2 regions of the Lysinibacillus sp. GJ-1 genome follow, and region 2 is predicted to be linked to the other one. Evidence: riboswitches for the same ligand, from Rfam matches in the RefSeq annotation. Region 2 holds a riboswitch; the other holds the start of a gene.
The links. A riboswitch is a leader RNA that binds a small molecule or an ion and turns the genes downstream of it on or off. The one in region 2 is predicted to bind cobalamin.

Region 1 (8,960 bases), 490 kb from region 2:
GCTGCATAATTTTTACTGCTACGCTTGACAATTTGTTTAGTTGTGAAAACAATCAAAGGGATAATAATGAGCGTGACAATAGCCAATTGCCAGCTCAAGGCAAACATCGCGATGCTTACTCCGATGACTGTTAAAATCGACGATACGATTTGTGTCACGCTTTGTGCTAACGCTGTATTCAAATTATCAATATCATTGGTCACACGGCTCATTAAATCACCAAGTGCGTGTTGATCAAAAAACTTCACTGTTAATGTTTGCAGTTTTTTAAATAGTTCAAGCCGTAATGTGCGAATTGTTTTCATCGCGACATGAATCATGACATACGTTTGTAACCAAGTAAAAAGGGATGCTACAGTAAAAATACAGGCAAGAACAATACCAAGTCGAATTGCCCCTGCTACTTGCTTTTTCATAATATAGTCATCCACAATATGACCGATTAGATATGGACCAGCTAAGCTTAAACATGTCGAAGCGATTACGAAAAATACCGAGAAGTACAATCCCACTTTTTGTTGTTTGATATAGTGCCATAAACGTAAGAGCGTTGTTTTTTGATTTTGAGCTTTTTCTGTTGGTCCGCCTATTCGTGGTCCACGTCCAAAATTTATTTGCTTTGGTTGACTTTGACTCATTGTCGTTCACCAACCTTTTGCTGAGAAGCATAGATTGCTTTGTACGGCTTATTATTTTGTAATAAATGCTGATGCGTTCCTTGCCCAACAATTTCGCCATCTTCTAACACTAAAATTAAATCTGCCTGTTGAATGGAAGTAATTTTAGATGCAACAATAAATGTTGTTGTCTCTTGAAATTGCTCGTTAATCGCCTGCTGTACTTGCTTTTCAGATGCGCTATCTAGAGCGGACGTTGTATCATCTAAGACAAGGATAGCTGGTCGTCTTACAAATGCGCGGGTTAGTGCTAAGCGCTGTTTTTGACCGCCAGATAAGTTCGTTGCCCCTTGTGACAATTCATGTGCTTGCCCTTGTTCAAGTTTCGCAACAAATTCAGTTGCACAAGCTGCATCAAGTGCCAGCTGTAATTCCTGTTGTGTCGCTTCTTCCTTCCCAAAACGTATATTTTTTTCAATTGTCCCTGAAAATAGTAAAGCCTTTTGAGAGGTAAAACCAATATGTTTTCGTAATGTTGCCAATGCATATTGATGTAATGGTTTTCCATCTAGTAAAATAACTCCACTTGTCGGGTCAACTAGTCGTGGTAATAGTTTTACTAGTGTTGATTTACCACTCCCCGTTTTACCAATTATCCCAATTGTTTGCCCTACCTGTACAGAAAATGTAATGTTTTTCAGGACATCCTCCGAATTTTCATAATAGCGGTAGCTTACATTTTGGAAGTCTATCATTCCTTGGATGGACGTCGTAATCGGCTGCGCTACTTCTGTCACTGCCACTTCCCTATTTAGGACGTCCACAATACGCTCCCCAGAAGGAAGAGCACGAGCAATTTGCATTAGAACCATACTCGAAGACATGAGTCCATTTAAAATAATCGTTAAATAGTTTATAAACGCAAGTATAACACCAACTTGCAAAGTACCTGTTTCCACTTTAATGGCACCTAGCCAAAGTGCCGCAACAATGCCAATATTGACGACAAACATCGTAAACGGTACCAGTATTCCTACTATTTGTTCTGCGGTAATAAAACGTTTCGTTAGCGTGTCATTGAGCATAGCGAACTGCTCTACCTGATGCTTTTCACGTCGAAACGCTTTCACCACACGAATCCCCGCTAAATTCTCCTGTAATTTTGTATTAACCCCGTCAATAGCCTCTTGTACTTTACGATACAAAACACCTGAATATTTTGTAAAAAAATACATGGCCTTTATTAAAATCGGTACAATTACTAGTAAAATAGAAAATAATTCGCGAGCTGTTACAAAAACAATAATAACAGCCCCAATAAATAACAGCGGGCCACGAACAAAAATCCGTAACGTCATCATAAATGCACGTTGAACACTTTCCACATCACTTGTTAAAATGGTAATTAACTTTCCTGTAGTGAAAGCATCACGTTCCTTTGCCGAATACGTCATCATTTTTTCATACAATGATTGACGGACATCAGAGGCAAAGTGAATAGCCGCCTTGGAACTATAAAAAGAGCACCCAATCCCCCCCACTAGTCCAAGAACCGCACTCATCAGCATTAACACGAACATTTGAAGGACATATGAATTGTCACCATTTGCTATTCCTGTATCAATCATATGTTGCATAATGGTTGGTTGGATTAAATCCATCGTTACCTCAAGCACCATTAAAATAGGTGCAATCAGTGTAAAAAATTTATAGGGTCCTAAATACCTCCCTAACTGTTTAACTACTTGCATTCTTTCGTCTCCGTTCCTTGTAAATCACATACGCTATTCATTATAACTGAAAATCATTCCCAATTGGCAACTGAATTCAGATGGATTTTAGTGACAGGCACTTAAACAATTTTCTGGCTAGAAAGTAAAAATCCACTTGAACTTCTGCGGGAACTCACATACAGAAAGTCACAACATACGGCGCAAAAGCGGGAGTTGTGGCTTACATCATGCTACGCAAAAGCCAAGTGGATAGAGTGACAGGCACTCAAACAATTATATTATATTAAATTACAAGTCATCGAAGCCGTTATCTTCTACATTAACTTTGACATATTGACGGGAGCGTTGTTCAAAGAAATCTGTCTTTCCTAAGTCTACATCCTCGTATGCTTTAATCCATTTTAATGGATTTTTTCGATAACCCTCAAACGGACGCTCTACCCCTAGTTGGTGGCAACGTACATTCGCATAAAAATGGACATAATCATGGACATCTTCCACATCAAGTCCTTCAATTTTTTCACCTATGACTTCATTTGCCCAATCGATTTCAAGTTGAACCGCTTCACGGAAAATCTCCTGCACACGCGCCGCTCGTTCTGGTGTATCATATTCAGGAAATTCCGCTAGCAATTCCTGATAGATTTTCACAAATAAATCCACATGTAGCTGTTCATCACGGTTGATATAATTGATCATCGTTGACGAAGCCACCATTTTTTGATTGCGTGCTAAATGATAGAAGAAGGCAAAGCCTGAATAGAAAAATAAGCCTTCTAAAATAACATCATAGACAATGGCCTCTAACATATTTTCAACATTTGGTTCCTCTGCAAATGCTTGATAGCCTTTCATCACAAAATCATTGCGACGCTCTAACACTGGCTCCGTGCGCCAAAAGTCAAATGTACGGTCTTGTTCATCTTTATTTACAATACTGGATAAAACATAAGAATAGGAATGATTATGAATCACCTCTTGTTGCGCTAAAATAATCATTAAGGCATTAAGGCTCGAATCCGTTAAATAGTCCGCCACCTTGCCCGCAAAATCCGTTTGTACACTGTCTAACAGCGCCAGTAAGCCAATAATTTTCAAAAATGATTCCTGTTCATCCGCTGATAAAGTTGGAAATTGTTTGACATCATTGCTCATATTAATCTCAAAAGGTGTCCAAAAGTTCCCAAGCATTTTTTTATATTTTGGGTACGCCCAACTAAAACGCACATCATCCCAGTTTAAAATATTAGAAGAGCGCCCGTTCACAATGGCTGTCGAACGGTTTGGCGCCTCCTTATCCATCATTTTTCGTTTCGTAATTGTTGTCATTTTCTATTCCTCCTAGCTTGCACAAGACTCACATTCTAGCAATTCAACAGATGTTGAGCGCACATAATAAGTCGTTTTTACGCCACTTGCCCAAGCATTAAGATGTAAAGCGAGTAAGTCTTTTGCCTGAATCGTATTTTGCACATATAAATTAAGCGAAATGCCTTGGTCAATATGACGGGCACGTGCCGCATTTTGTTTAATCGTCCAGTTTTGATCGATAAAGTAAGCAGACTTATAATACCAAGTCGTTACGGGTGATAAGTCCGGTACTGTAACAGGAATTTTGTAATCCTTTTTCTCCTCGGAGTAACTCTTTTGGAAAATCGGATCAATTGTTGCCGTACTGCCTGCCAAAATAGACGTCGATGAATTTGGTGCTACGGCCATTACATACCCATTGCGCAGTCCATATTTTGCGACATCTGCACGCAAAGCTTGCCACTTGTCACTGTTGTAGCTACGCTTTTCAAAATAAACACCCGTTTGCCAGTCAGAGCCCTCAAATAATGGGTAAGCACCTTTTTCGCGCGCAAGTGCACTCGATGCACGAATCGTTAAATACGCAATATGCTCGTATAATTTATCAGCATAGTCAACTGCCTCATCCGACTCCCATTGAATTTCCTTCAAGGCAAGTAAATGATGCCAACCAAATGTCCCTAGCCCAATTCCACGATAACGAGCATTAGTACGCTCGGCTTGTTTCACAGGAATAGTATTTAAGGCAATCACATTATCTAACATGCGCACTTGAATCGGTATTAAACGCTCTAACACACCAGCCGGAACAGCCTTTCCTAAATTGACAGAAGATAAATTACATACAACAAAATCTCCTGGCTTACGACGTGTCACAATCACATCATCTTCTAACGTAATGGATTCGAATTGCGTCGGCGACATGTTTTGGAAAATTTCAGTACATAAATTTGAACTATAAATCATCCCTTCATGCTTATTTGGATTCATGCGATTTACTTCATCGCGGTAAAACATAAATGGTACACCTGTTTCCAACTGTGAACGCATAATACGCTTCATAATATCGATTGCCGGCACCACTTCTCGACTTAATAGTGGATTGGCAATGCACGACGCATATTTATCTCGGAAAGAGCCTTGTCCTTTTTGCTCATCATAACAATCTTCAAGTGAGAAGCCCATTACCTCACGTACTTCATGTGGGTCAAATAAATACCACTCTCCACGCGCTTCGACCGCTTCCATAAAAATATCCGGTAAACATAAACCAGTGAAAATATCATGTGCGCGTAATCGTTCGTCTCCATTATTTAAACGTAAATCTAAAAACGTAAAGACATCTTTATGCCACACATCTAAATATACGGCGATTGCGCCTTGGCGTTGACCAAGCTGATCCACTGACACCGCTGTATTATTAAGCTGTTTGATCCATGGCAGTACCCCACTAGATGCGCCTTTAAACCCTTTGATAGAGGAGCCACGACTACGGATTTTCCCCATGTAAACGCCTATACCGCCCCCGTATTTCGATAATGTTGCAACATCGGTGTTCGTATCATAAATACTTTGTAAACTATCATCTACCGTATCAATAAAGCAGCTTGAAAGCTGACCATGCGTTTTTCCGGCATTCGACAATGTCGGTGTTGCAACCGTCATATATAAATTACTCATCGCCCAATACGATTCTCGTACTTTTTCTAAGCGGTTTTCCGTTTCATCTTGCATCAATGTCATTGCAATGACCATCCAACGCTCTTGCGGTAATTCTACAGGTGTTTTTGTATAATCACGCACAACATAGCGGTCCATTAACGTTTTTAAACCGATATACGTAAACAGCTCATCACGACTCTGTTCAAGATAAGACGCAAGCTCGACTAGCTCTAGTTCACTATACTTCGTCGTTAAACAATCGTGATAAAGCCCTGCCTCGGTATAGCGAGCAAGTTGCTCTGGAAATACCTTATAGACATCTTCCACCCCAACACCACGACGGGTAGCAAATTGATCATACAATTTTTCTAAGTAAATTTGGGCAGCAACAAATGTCCAATATGGCTCTTCCTCATCAATAAGACTAAGTGTTTGTAAAATCATCGCATCCGCCCAAGCTTCAAATGTTGCATTGTCATTTTTTCGTAGCCATCTATCCGATAATCTTACAAAGCTTTCAAGCTCCTCCTCTGTGTAACTTTTCTTTAACTTAGCCATCTGCTGTTCGATTTGAATTGTCATATTCCCATTCTCTCCCTTTCTATCAGCGCACACAAAAAAGCGATTACACACCCTGTTTCGGTTGCGTAATCGCTGTAAAATCGGAAATGGAAATGAAGGACATGTACACATCGAAGTGGACAAATCTCTCGCCTCCACTTCTCAATCCCCGAAGATGTGTTGCTGTCTTGAACAACTCGGCAGGTCTCCTGGCTCATGCTTCCTTCAAATAATTGCCTTCCCGTTCTTTCACAGTGGCATCCTAATTATTTGTCAGCACTTACAGTTGCGGGGACAGCTTCGGCTTTAGATATCTCTATTTCCGAATTCCCTTTTAAACCATACTGGTACCGCTTGTCCAATATACTATATATAGTGTTTTAACTCCTAAACAAATCTAACATATTGTGTTTAACGTTTCAATAGGCGTTTTGCCCCTTGTATTCTCGAAAACGCTACTTTTGCTCGAAGCAAGCCCTATTCCAATGCAGTTTTACGCAGTTTCTCAAAATTTCTAGTAAAAATTTTTTGTGCCAGTTGCTCTTTTTTTGGATTAATTCCTAGTAAAATTACCGCACATGGCCCTGCTGTTTTTCCTACATCCAGCGAACTTTTAATTTGTTGCTGACCAAAAAGTCTTAAAAATTCTGCTTGTAAGCCTTGAGAACCTACCGGCCAAACTTGTTGCACAATTTCCTCGCGCCAAGCTTGGTAAATGGGCTGTAGTTGGGCCACATCTTCAGGCTGCGCAAGCACTTCATTGCCAACGAGTGGCAGTCCATACGTATACCAAATCAGGTTGTCACGAGCAAATGACGACCTTGTTTGCATTTCACCTAACATTGTTACAGATAATCCCGATTGCACAGTCGGCATATTGGATTCTGAACTGCCATTTACAGGTGGACATGGTAGACCTGCTTCTTCAAAGACTTGCGCAAGTCCTACGACATAACGAGACCACGCCTCATCGCCTGAAAAGTTGGCAAGAATAATATGACTGGGTAGGGCATCGGCTGCAAGCTGTTCTAGAAAAGTGACGCGCCCAGTTAAATAAGCAGTTAATGTATCCGGAGCCGATACGACATCTTGAGGTTTTTCTCCGATGGCTGCAGCATTATCTGTTGTAACAATCAGATTCCCTATTTTTACTGCATTTCTCAATTTGCTCGCCCTGCCTTACGAACAAACACTTTCGAGAGTATTGGCATCACGACAGCTACAATCAATAAATTGATGACAGTTGCCATGAAAATACTCGCTAATGAGCCCCAGAAAAACGCTGGACTAATGATGAAATAAAATGGGAGTGGTGCGATCACACCGTTTAATATAAGCGCTACCGGCCATTTCCAAAAATGCATACCTTTTTTGTGCATCACACCGAATAGCCATACAACAATAAACATTTCGACCGCAATAATAAGATGCAAAGGTCCAAGTAGAAAACCAGATGTCAATGCTGTAATCAAATGACCTATTAACCCTGCTACTCCTGCCAATACAGGCGATAAAAAGGCAACGCTTAAAAATGCTGGCGCTGAGTCGAGTGCCGCCGATGATACAAAAGACGGAATTTTAATAACTGCCCCAACTGCACAAATCGCCGCAACCATGGCTGTTAATGTCAAACTCATTAATTTTTGTCGATTCATTCCATTTCCTCTTTTCTACAAGTATTCTACTGAAGCCTAAACTCGTTTATTTAATACGTTCTGCAATGCCATACCAAATGCGATTTACTTGTTGTGCTTCTGCAAATAACGCCTGATACAAGCGACCACACGTGTCACGCAATAGTCTTGCTTGCTTTTCCATCGGTACAACACCACGTCCCATATCGGTTACAATCATATACACTACACAGTTTTTTTCAAGGCTTTTAAGTGTTGTCAAAATGTGATGGATAATGGCTTCATCTTCCTCCAAATTGCGTTTTACGAGCCATTGTTCTAAATTTTTAATAATGAGTGCATCACAATCAGGTGCAACATCTGGTAGTTCGCCATCAATTATCGTATAGTGATCATCTTTTAGTAATCGCTCTACATAAGCGGTTTTTCCGTTATAGGCTCCTCCGATAAAGACATGCATCTAGCTCCCTCCTTCCAAGCTGCTCGGGAAAACGTTAGCGTAAATAGGCGATTATGGGGTGCTTGATATGACCAAAAAGCCTCTTGTTGTGGAGCAAATGCAACAAGTAACGCTCGCACCACCCCACCATGAACAACGAGATAATAGTCATCCTCATCTTTTGGTAACGCTAAAAAACCTGCGACTACTCGCTCACAAAACTGATCAAATCTTTCACCGTTTGGTGGGGCATTTTTCATTGGGTCATCTAACCATCTACGGTACCGAGAATCTGTCTTTAATTGGTCATATGTTTTGCCTTCAAAATCACCAAAATTCGTCTCTCGAAATCTCGCATCGGCTATATAGCTAGCTTGTGGAAAATAACATTTCGCGGTTTCTTGACAACGACGTAAATCACTGCCATATACTTTTCTGACAGAATCATTGACTATTGGAAGCGCCGACGCCTGTGCTAAGGAAGAATCTGTCCAGCCAATATAACGCTTTTCCACATTTTCTTTTGTTGGTGCATGTCTCATTAAACGAACAGTAACAATGTCACCCATAGCACAACCTCCATTCCTTCGATTGAAGCACCTAGCAAGTCCCCAGAAACTCCGCCAAAATTACGCACTGTAAACTGCCGAAACAATACAAATGCAATGACTAAAACGACCATTAACAGCAATGGCACTATAGAAAAGCTTGAAACTACGAACACACCACAATAGGCAAGTAAAAGCGTAAGTAACATCAAACTTGTCAGTAAGCGATGATGTATATGTGTTTTAAAAAAATAAGCAAGTCCTTTTTCCTTCGAACATTGTAACGATAGAAAATAGAAACTCATTCCTACACGTGTCAATAAAGGGATAAAGACAAGCATCCATAATGAAAGTTTATTCTGTACAAAAAGTTCATGTAGCACAACGAATTTTCCCAACACTAGAAATAACACAGATAGTACACCAAATGCCCCAACTCGCGGATCATCTAATAT
Region 2 (8,960 bases):
CTTTGTTTTCTTCATTCCCTTTATTCATTTCTTCAGCGCATTGTGCTTCTACGCCTGTACAATTATTTTCTGTCTCTTTGCAATTTTCTGTATTTTTACCCTTGCATTTTTCTTTGTTTTCTTCAGCTGGAGGGCCACTTTTTTCGCTTCCATCTTCTACATATCCACCGACATCTTTACCTAAATCGGTCGTATAAAGCCATTCAACTGAATCACCAGGTGATAGTGTGTAAAGTGCCGCAGAATAAGATGGGTATTGACCATTTACACGATACATCCAACCACTTAAAGGACCGCGGTCAAATTCATAAACACCAGCAATTCCGTCAATATATGTTCCATATTCTGTTTGACGATAGCTTAAGGCAACACTGTTTTCCGATGTTACTCGTTTTAAAACGTCAAAAGCAGTTTCACCAGCAAATAATTTAGTTGATGTTGATTTTAATGGCACTTCAGAAGACGAAATTCGAATTGAGAATGTCGTATAACCAATTTCTTCATTATCAGAAGGTTGCCCATCAGGGTTAGAGGGTTGATTTCCTTTATCATCATGGTTGGAAGGTTCTTCTCCATCGCTTCCATTGTCAATATCTCCTGGATTATTTCCAGTATTATCAGACTTTGTATCTGACATATCGTAAAGAGCAGTTTGATTATTTAATAAACGGTTGTATGCTGCTAATGTATAGCCAACCTGAACCGTTGCCATGCCGTTTGCTTTGTTTTCGCTTAATACATGTTTAAAGCCACCATCTTCTGAGCTATATGTCATGATATGAGAAATGACTTTATTAAAACGATTATCGTTGTTAGCATTTATCCCTAAGCTTGCTAGAGCAGTCACAACCTGTGCTGCACTTTCAGCATTTTCAAAGTTATCTGACTTATATCCGCCATTAGGTAATTGAATAGCTGCTAATGTATCAATTGCACGATTAACGGCTGTTTTTACTTCTGCATTACTTTGATAGTATGGAGCGAGTGATTGAATGACCATTGCAGTGATATCAGGGTCAGCTTCAGTACCAGAATAGGCAAAACCACCATCGTTTAATTGCCTTTGTAAAATATATTTAATTAATTTTTCACGTGTTGTTGTAGCTGTTTTAGGTAATTCAAAGTCCCATGTATCGAGTGCAATTAAAGTGAAGACGGCAGAGTTGATGCCTTGACGTGTTACAAAATTAAAATCTGTTAATTTTTCAACTAAATTATAGCCTGCGACATTTGTAGGATCTTTCCCGATAGCTGTAAGAGCTATTATTACCCGAGAGTAATCTGTTGCTTGAGCGGCGATTACGCCACTGTTTGATTTTACATGATTCTCTATATTTTTATAATATTTACTATAATAACTATTTGATAAATTGACATACCCACCACGTGCAAGTGTTAAAATAGTCCACTCTGATTGATAGACAGGCTGCGGTGAGCTTGATACTAAATATTGACCAACAGAGTTGTAGGCTTTAATCGTTGTTGGCTTCAATTCTACTAATCGCTTTTGTAAAGCCTCTAGCTTATTATAATTTGATACAGATTGTTTTTCTTGAGCTGACAAATTATCATAGGCTTGTTGTGTTGCATTAACTTTCAAATGATCCGCCCATGTAATCGAATCTATAGGGGGGAGCACGTTAATTTTAAATATCACTTCTTGAATCCGAGGGGCTGTTGTGAAAATGTTTTCTTTATCTACAAGCTCTTGATAATTATTTATTTTAGTTTTTTGATTTTTATCTAAGGCATTGTATGTTGTCCGAGCTTCTTCTAATTGTTTTTTTGTTGCCTCATCAGCAATCTGAATTGTTTCAGGAAGAGAGTCAATTAAATATAAAACATATTCAATTTCTTTATCTACAAGATTTTGGTAATTTGTTACATTTACTTTTTGCTGTGCTGGTATTCCTTTGTATATTTTACGAGTAGTATTGAATAGTGAACCTAACTCTTCATTGCTTATTTCTAATGACGAAATAGTAGAAATTAAAAGTCCGACGTATTTCAGTTCCTTCTCTATTAAGATAGCCTCTATTTGCACTAGTTTCTTTTTTTCATTTAGTAGTAAAGTGTTCCATTTCGTACGAGCATTTATTAATTGTTGAGCAATTGCTTCATCTAATGTATCAAATGAAGGAATAGAATTAATGAAGGCTTCTACCAGTTGGCTTTCTTTTTCACCAAGTTTGTTATTGTAATTACTTATTAATGCTTTTTTCTTTTGATCTAGTGTTAATGCACTATATGTTTTGCGAGCTGCTGTTAATTGTAGTTCTGTTACCTCATCAGTAACTATAATTTCTGGAAGGCTATTTACCAAATTTATAAAGTTTTGTTCTTCAGGTGTAATAACATATACATCAATTGCCTTAGATACTTCACCAACTTTTGCGTTAATCTGAGCATCCCCAATTGAAATCGCTGTAACTAATCCTTGATTGTCAACTGTTGTAATTGTAGGAGCACTCGATGACCATTCAATTAGGGTACTATCTTCTGTTGTTGAGCTAGCTACAGCAAGTTGCGATGTTTCTCCAATTGTTAAAAATAAAGGTCCTGTGGTATTTAATTGAATATCACTAATTGTATTCGGCGCATTCTCTATTAATGGCGTAATAGTTAATTGTTCATTTGGATTGTCTAATTCTGTGTTATTTATGTCTGAAGTGTTTTGCTCGTACGTTTCTCCTTCAAGTTGCTGTGCTTTGCCAGTGGCAGCAGGGGATAATAGCGAAAATATTAAAATAAAGATAATGACTAAATGTATTTGCTTTTTAAAAATATCCATTTGAAAACTCACTTCCTTTAGAGATGTTGCTAGTTATATCTAAAAAAACAATAGTACTGAAAAAGTGCATTTCTTTAAAATGGATTCACTTTTTCAGTACTTAATTACTTAGTTATTGGGTGTGACGTCAATAGTTAATGGTTCACTTGTTGAACCACCAAGTAGTGCATTTGCAGAGGCTGTAATCGAGATACCACCTTCTGCAGCTTGACCAGAAAATGTGATAACTGCTTGTTGATCTGTGTTGACAGTAATTGATTGAGCTGTTAACGCTGTAGTACCTGTGTTAATTGTCCAATTAGCAATATTAGAGGCATTTGTTAGAAATAGGTCACCCGTTAAATCCACAGTAACCTTTGGATTTATTTGTCCTACATCCACTGTGCTAGCAGTGCCCAGCTTAGCCCATGTCGTATAATAAATATGAACTTTATCATCAGGCTCTAATTTATAAGCATCTAAACCAACAGTTGGGCTAATACCATTTACAGTGTATACCCAACCATCCCAACCATTTAAGCTGCCACTAGCTCGCCCATCAACAGATTCAAGATAAGGACCATAGATAGGATGAATAGTAACTATATATGGAATACCGTTTGCTGTTAATGTATTTTCCATTAGTGATAATGCCGTAGTTCCAGTTGAGACAATCTCTGTTGCTGCTGGTAGGATGGAGCCATATAAACCGTCAACAGCTAATTGGACATCGAATGTTGCAATTTGTGCCTCTTGTTTTGTAGGTTGTAATACTGTTGTTGCACTTGCTGTCGGTGATAATAGCGAAACAGCTAAAAGAAAAGCGAACGCTATATGCCACCATTTTTTAAAAGTAACCATTTTGAAAACCTCCTAATTTTATTGTAGTGAAAGTTTTTGCGATTAACTCCAATAAAAAAGATGCTTCTCTTAAAAAAGGGAAGCATCCAAGGTAAACAGAAAAGGAGCATAATAAAATAATATGCCTGTCCATCTATTTGCCGTAAGTTCTCCTAGCTTCCGAAGAGAGTTAATACGATGGAATAAAGGCAGGTCTCCTGGCTCGTGTATCCTATTCAGAACCTTCCCATCTACTGGGGGCATTTTTCCCCGTTTGACAGTGGTATTTTCTGTAGTCATCTACACTTACAGTTGCGGAAACAGCTTCGGCTTTGCACCGAATTCCCTATTAAGCTCTTAAAAGAGCACCTTTATTCTGCAATTGCTATTCACTTGATGTTTATTTTAACATATTTTCCTCATTTTCCAAATAGTTAAATAAAAAGGATAGATATTCCTTATCGAATAATGGAGTTACCTCCATTATTTTTGTTTATGTATATAAGTTATAATCGCAAGAAGAAACCGATAGATATCCCACTCTTCCGATTGTTAAAGCTATTACAAGTTATGTAGTAGATCGCAATATTGAGTAAAACTAGGGACAGATTTCTAAAATATTGTAGGGAAGAGAAGGGAGATAAGCTTTACTACTCAGGGAATATGAAGCTTTTTGAGGAGAAGCAGTTATCTTTAAAGATAATCCTATGAAATTTATCAATCAGGAAGTTTCTTTATTTTTTTATGATAAACAGAAGGTAAAATCATAGCATATAGTACATTTTCTTATCATATTTATTATACATTGAAGTGTAATAATGATATTTTATAAATAGATAGACTTTTCACGCAATTTAAAATAAGTAAGGAGTGTTGAATTTGATATCTTTTTCTAAACCAGATGTAGAACAGTTTTTACGAACATTTTCGATTGGTGATTTTGCGGTGAGTCCAGATGAAAAACAGCTAGTTTTCAGTACAAATTTAAGTGGCAAGTATAATTTATGGGCGATGAATTTACCAAATACGTTCCCGACACAGCTTACTTTCATTGACCAAAGCTGCCAAGGGCTTATCTATGACAAACAAGGACGGTTTATCATTGCTGGTTTTGACAGGAATGGGGACGAAAATACGCAATTTTATGGAATTCCACTTCAAGGTGGAACAATGAAAAAAATTATTTATGAAGAAGGAACTCGCAATTCTGTGCCCATTTTATCTGAAAATGGGAACAAGCTTTATTATACATCTTCGAAAGAAAATCCAACATATTTAAATGCATATGTCTATGACTTGGTGACAGGTGAGGAAAAAACAGTTCTTGTGGGAAAAGATGCGCCCACTTTTTTACTCGATTTTAGCCCGAATGAAGAGGTAGCCCTCTACTATAAACATTTTGCTAATACGAATACACTACTATACGCTAAACGAGGAGAGGAGCATATTCTCCTGACTCCGCCAACAGATCAGCAACATACGGTCGGTGACGCAGTGTTTGTATCCGATAACCTCATCTATTTATTAACAAATTACAATGCTGATTTTACGTATTTGGCTTCCTATAATTTAGAGACAAATGAGTTTGTAAAATTGAAAGATTTAGAGAATGAAAGCTTTACTACGTTGAAATATAACAAAGAAAAGCAGTGTCTGTATGTCATCAGTGAAAAAGGTGTAGAAGATCATTTGTATAAGCATGATTTGTTATTGAATAATTGGGAAGAACTCGATTCACCATGCAGTATTATTGAAAAACTTATCGTCACAAAATCCGGTAATTTGTATTTATTAGGAAGAAGTGCGACGAAGCCACATAATATCTATTATTTTAAGGAAAATGGATGGACATCTTTAACGGAATACACAGTTCCAGGCGTAGATCAAAGTGAATTAGTGGAGCCAGATGTGATTACGTATTCTTCCTTTGATGGACTTGAAATAGAGTCCTTATTTTTCAAAGCTAACAAAGAAAATGATAATGGTGAAATCATTTTTTGGCCGCATGGTGGTCCCCAAGCCGCAGAGCGAAAATTTTTTAGAGCTTCCTTCCAATTCTTTTTAAATAATGGGTATAGCATTTTTGCGCCAAATTTCCGTGGATCAACAGGCTATGGATTAGCTTTCACAAAAATGGTAGAGGGAGATTGGGGACACGGTCCAAGACTTGATAATGTAGCTGGTCTCGACTGGCTCATTGAAAATGATTACGCGAAAAAAGGCAATATTTTATTGATGGGCGGAAGTTACGGAGGATACATGGCCTTATTGCTCCACGGTAGACACGCTGATTATTTCAAAGCCGTCGTGGATATATTTGGGTCATCTGATTTGTTCTCATTTATCAACTCAGTTCCTGAAGACTGGAAGCCCATTATGGATCAGTGGGTGGGAAACCCGGAAAAAGACAAGCAAAAACTCATTGAATACTCACCAATTACTTATTTAGAAAACATGGTGAAACCAATGCTAGTTATCCAAGGAGCCAATGACCCGCGTGTTGTAAAAGAGGAATCTGATCAAATCGTGCAGGCTTTAAAAGATAAAGGTCGTGAGGTCGAGTATATGCTTCTTGAAGACGAAGGACATGGCTTTTCTAAAAAGAAAATGAAATTGCTGTTTATCAAAAAATCCTGTCATTTTTGAATCAGTTCGTTGAATCTAAAGTGAAAGCATAATGATACGTATGATAAAAGAAAAATAAGCCCAACTGGGAAAAAACCTAAAGAGTATTAACAATTCTTTCTTTAAGTAATGAGGGCGTAAGTTGATGGAAATATTAGTTGAAGTGAAAAAGACTAGATTCTACATCAGTAGACCCTAGTCTTTTTCCATTTATCGTCCGTTTATAAGGGCAAAGAGAACATTATATGTGCTAGTGCACGAATTTAAATCCTCATTCTCGGCAAATCATTTTAGTTTACATAATATAATACTAGCGAGGGAATATATGAATTGCTCCTGGAGTTACAAAGCGAAACACCTAGTTGCTGCGACTGCTTTTTTTACGTTAAACAAACGAGTACAGAGCGAGGCATAATTAGATTTTCGTATTGAAACCCCCTGACCAGCTTCAGGGGGTGCATTGACTACTAAGCATTCGCAGTCCATTTCTGTTTTGAACAGCATGAAGCCGCATTCTCATGTTGAAAAATGCGGCTATTTCAAAAAAGTCGTTTGTTTGAGTCAACTGTGTATAGTAGGTGGAAATTAGTTACTAATTAATGGGTGATCGACAAGGACCTACTTTTATACCAAGGGAATTGTAATGTTCTTTTATGTTAATAATGGCTTGATAATGTGTCACTTCGTCAATTAGTTGATTTATTTTATGAACGTCAACTGGTTTTTTCATTAGTAGGTCATTTAAAATTTGCTTGATTTCTTTAGGGTAAACATTGCCTACCATACTGGAAAGTCCATTGCAGCCACCGAGTATTTTTTCTATGAGGTCAACATCTCCTCCAGCAAACATAATGAAATCATCGGGTAACTGTGTATTTTTATGACGCTTCACATTGTACTCTTCTTTAAGGCCGATAAGGTTCGGGTGTTGTTGAGAAACAAGTTCATTCAGGGATTCAACACTTAGGTTAAATCCAGTTCGGGCAGGATTATTATATAGCACAACTTTTTTAGTAGTATGTGTTAGCAATTCATTAACATAAGCAATGGCTTGTTTTTGTGATGGTTGAATATAAAGTGGAAACTGGACAAGAATGGCATCAAAAACAGATTTCTCAAGTGCTTGAATTAGTTTTATCGCATCTCTCGTTCTCGCACCTGAAACACCAAACATTAGTTCAATATTTTGAAAGTTTTGCTTATTAAAGTAATCAATGATTTGCAATCGTTCATCAATGCTCATTGAATTTTGCTCACCGGTAGAACCAGATACAAGTAGTGACTCAATTCCGTTATTCTTTAAATGTTCAACAATGGGGTTGAAACCTTCTAAATATAAGCTTTCATCATCATGAAAGGGGGTTGGAATAGCAACATTTAGATTTTTCATCAATTATATCCTCCAATTATTTACCCAATAATATTAATATAGAACCAACGTAATACCACCACTTTGTACGGATAAGAGGATGAACTATCTCTCCACGTGTGTTCACGAATCCGTACAAACTTATTGTCAGAGGTATGAGTAAATTCATTGCTGGCAGGAGCTTGTTATTTTACTTTTCTGGTAAAATATCATTCTTATTCGTGATATTTTCTTTAACAACATGTTTTGCTCCTGACCCAACAGGTTCTTCCAAAAACCATGTCCCCATACCGGAAACAGTAGGTACATCCTGGATAGTATAAAGAACAGCATTTTCATGATCAGACGTATTGCAATGTTCGTGTGAAAGCCAAGCAGGAGAAACAAATACATCGCCTTTTTCCCACTCAATTTTCTCGCCATTAATGATACTATAGCCTTCTCCTTCAAATACAATAAAGATAGCCAAATTACTGTGTTTGTGTGGGTTATTATGTTCACCTGGCGCCAATACTTGGACCACTGCGTTTATAGTAGGGGTCACACCGTATTTATCACCAGTATCTTTATTTATCAGCGAAACTGCGCCTCTGCCATCACCCATAAAATCGCTAGACAATGAATCATCTAATTGTGCCTTTATATCTGTTCCTTTCCAAATACAAGGACGAACAGTCGGCTTGGTACTTTTTTGTAAAAAATCTTTGTAACTAATAATATCCGTTCTTTGATCGCTCATTTTAATAACCTCCTAGGTTTTTTGAGAATTTTTTAACCTTCCTGTGCTTCCATCGCCCTATCAAATCTTAAAGGCACCTCCTTTCAAGACTAAGTGAATTTAAAGCAATACAGCGTTGGAAAGGGAAACCCACTTTATTAAATACTGTTATAAACTGGGCTTGTAATTACAGTTTAGGGCACCTCAAACCATAGTTCAATTCAATTATTTATATAGTAATAATAGGTTAAAACTATGATACAATACATATTGCCATAAATTGATTTATGAGGGGGACCCTAGAATGGAATTAAGACAACTTGAATATTTTCGTTCAGTATGCCAGGAACTTCACTTTACAAGAGCTGCAGAAAAGATTGGAATTTCCCAACCATCTTTAAGCCAACAAATTCGCCTATTGGAGCATGAGATTGGAGCACCTTTATTTGATCGAATTGGTAAAAAGACGGCACTTACAGAATCAGGAAGACTACTTCTGAAGTATACTCAGAATATTTTCCATGAAATAGAACAAGCACAAACTGCTATAAAGGAATTAAACGGACTCCAAAGAGGAAATATTTCTATCGGAACATTGTTAACAGTTGAAAATTACCTAATTCCACCGACATTACTTA

Region 1: linked by a shared signal. The riboswitch ahead of LO754_RS13445 (ribonucleoside-diphosphate reductase subunit alpha) and the one ahead of LO754_RS10600 (DUF4430 domain-containing protein) in region 2 are both predicted to bind cobalamin.

Annotation. Positions count from the first base shown of each region.
Region 1 covers NZ_CP088912.1:2,717,907-2,726,866, forward strand. Annotated here, with positions in the region: gene LO754_RS13430 (ABC transporter ATP-binding protein) at 1-638, opposite strand, end outside; gene LO754_RS13435 (ABC transporter ATP-binding protein) at 635-2,368, opposite strand; gene LO754_RS13440 (ribonucleotide-diphosphate reductase subunit beta) at 2,639-3,679, opposite strand; gene LO754_RS13445 (ribonucleoside-diphosphate reductase subunit alpha) at 3,692-5,905, opposite strand; cobalamin riboswitch at 6,066-6,254, opposite strand; gene LO754_RS13450 (hypothetical protein) at 6,362-7,048, opposite strand; gene LO754_RS13455 (ECF transporter S component) at 7,045-7,539, opposite strand; gene LO754_RS13460 (bifunctional adenosylcobinamide kinase/adenosylcobinamide-phosphate guanylyltransferase) at 7,586-7,978, opposite strand; gene LO754_RS13465 (histidine phosphatase family protein) at 7,930-8,526, opposite strand; gene cobS (adenosylcobinamide-GDP ribazoletransferase) at 8,499-8,960, opposite strand, start outside.
Region 2 covers NZ_CP088912.1:2,223,428-2,232,387, reverse strand. Annotated here, with positions in the region: gene LO754_RS10605 (S-layer homology domain-containing protein) at 1-2,791, opposite strand, end outside; gene LO754_RS10600 (DUF4430 domain-containing protein) at 2,900-3,631, opposite strand; cobalamin riboswitch at 3,802-3,998, opposite strand; partial or broken gene LO754_RS10595 (S9 family peptidase) at 4,490-6,288, shown strand; gene LO754_RS10590 (dihydrodipicolinate synthase family protein) at 6,828-7,625, opposite strand; gene LO754_RS10585 (cupin domain-containing protein) at 7,795-8,343, opposite strand; gene LO754_RS10580 (LysR substrate-binding domain-containing protein) at 8,627-8,960, shown strand, end outside.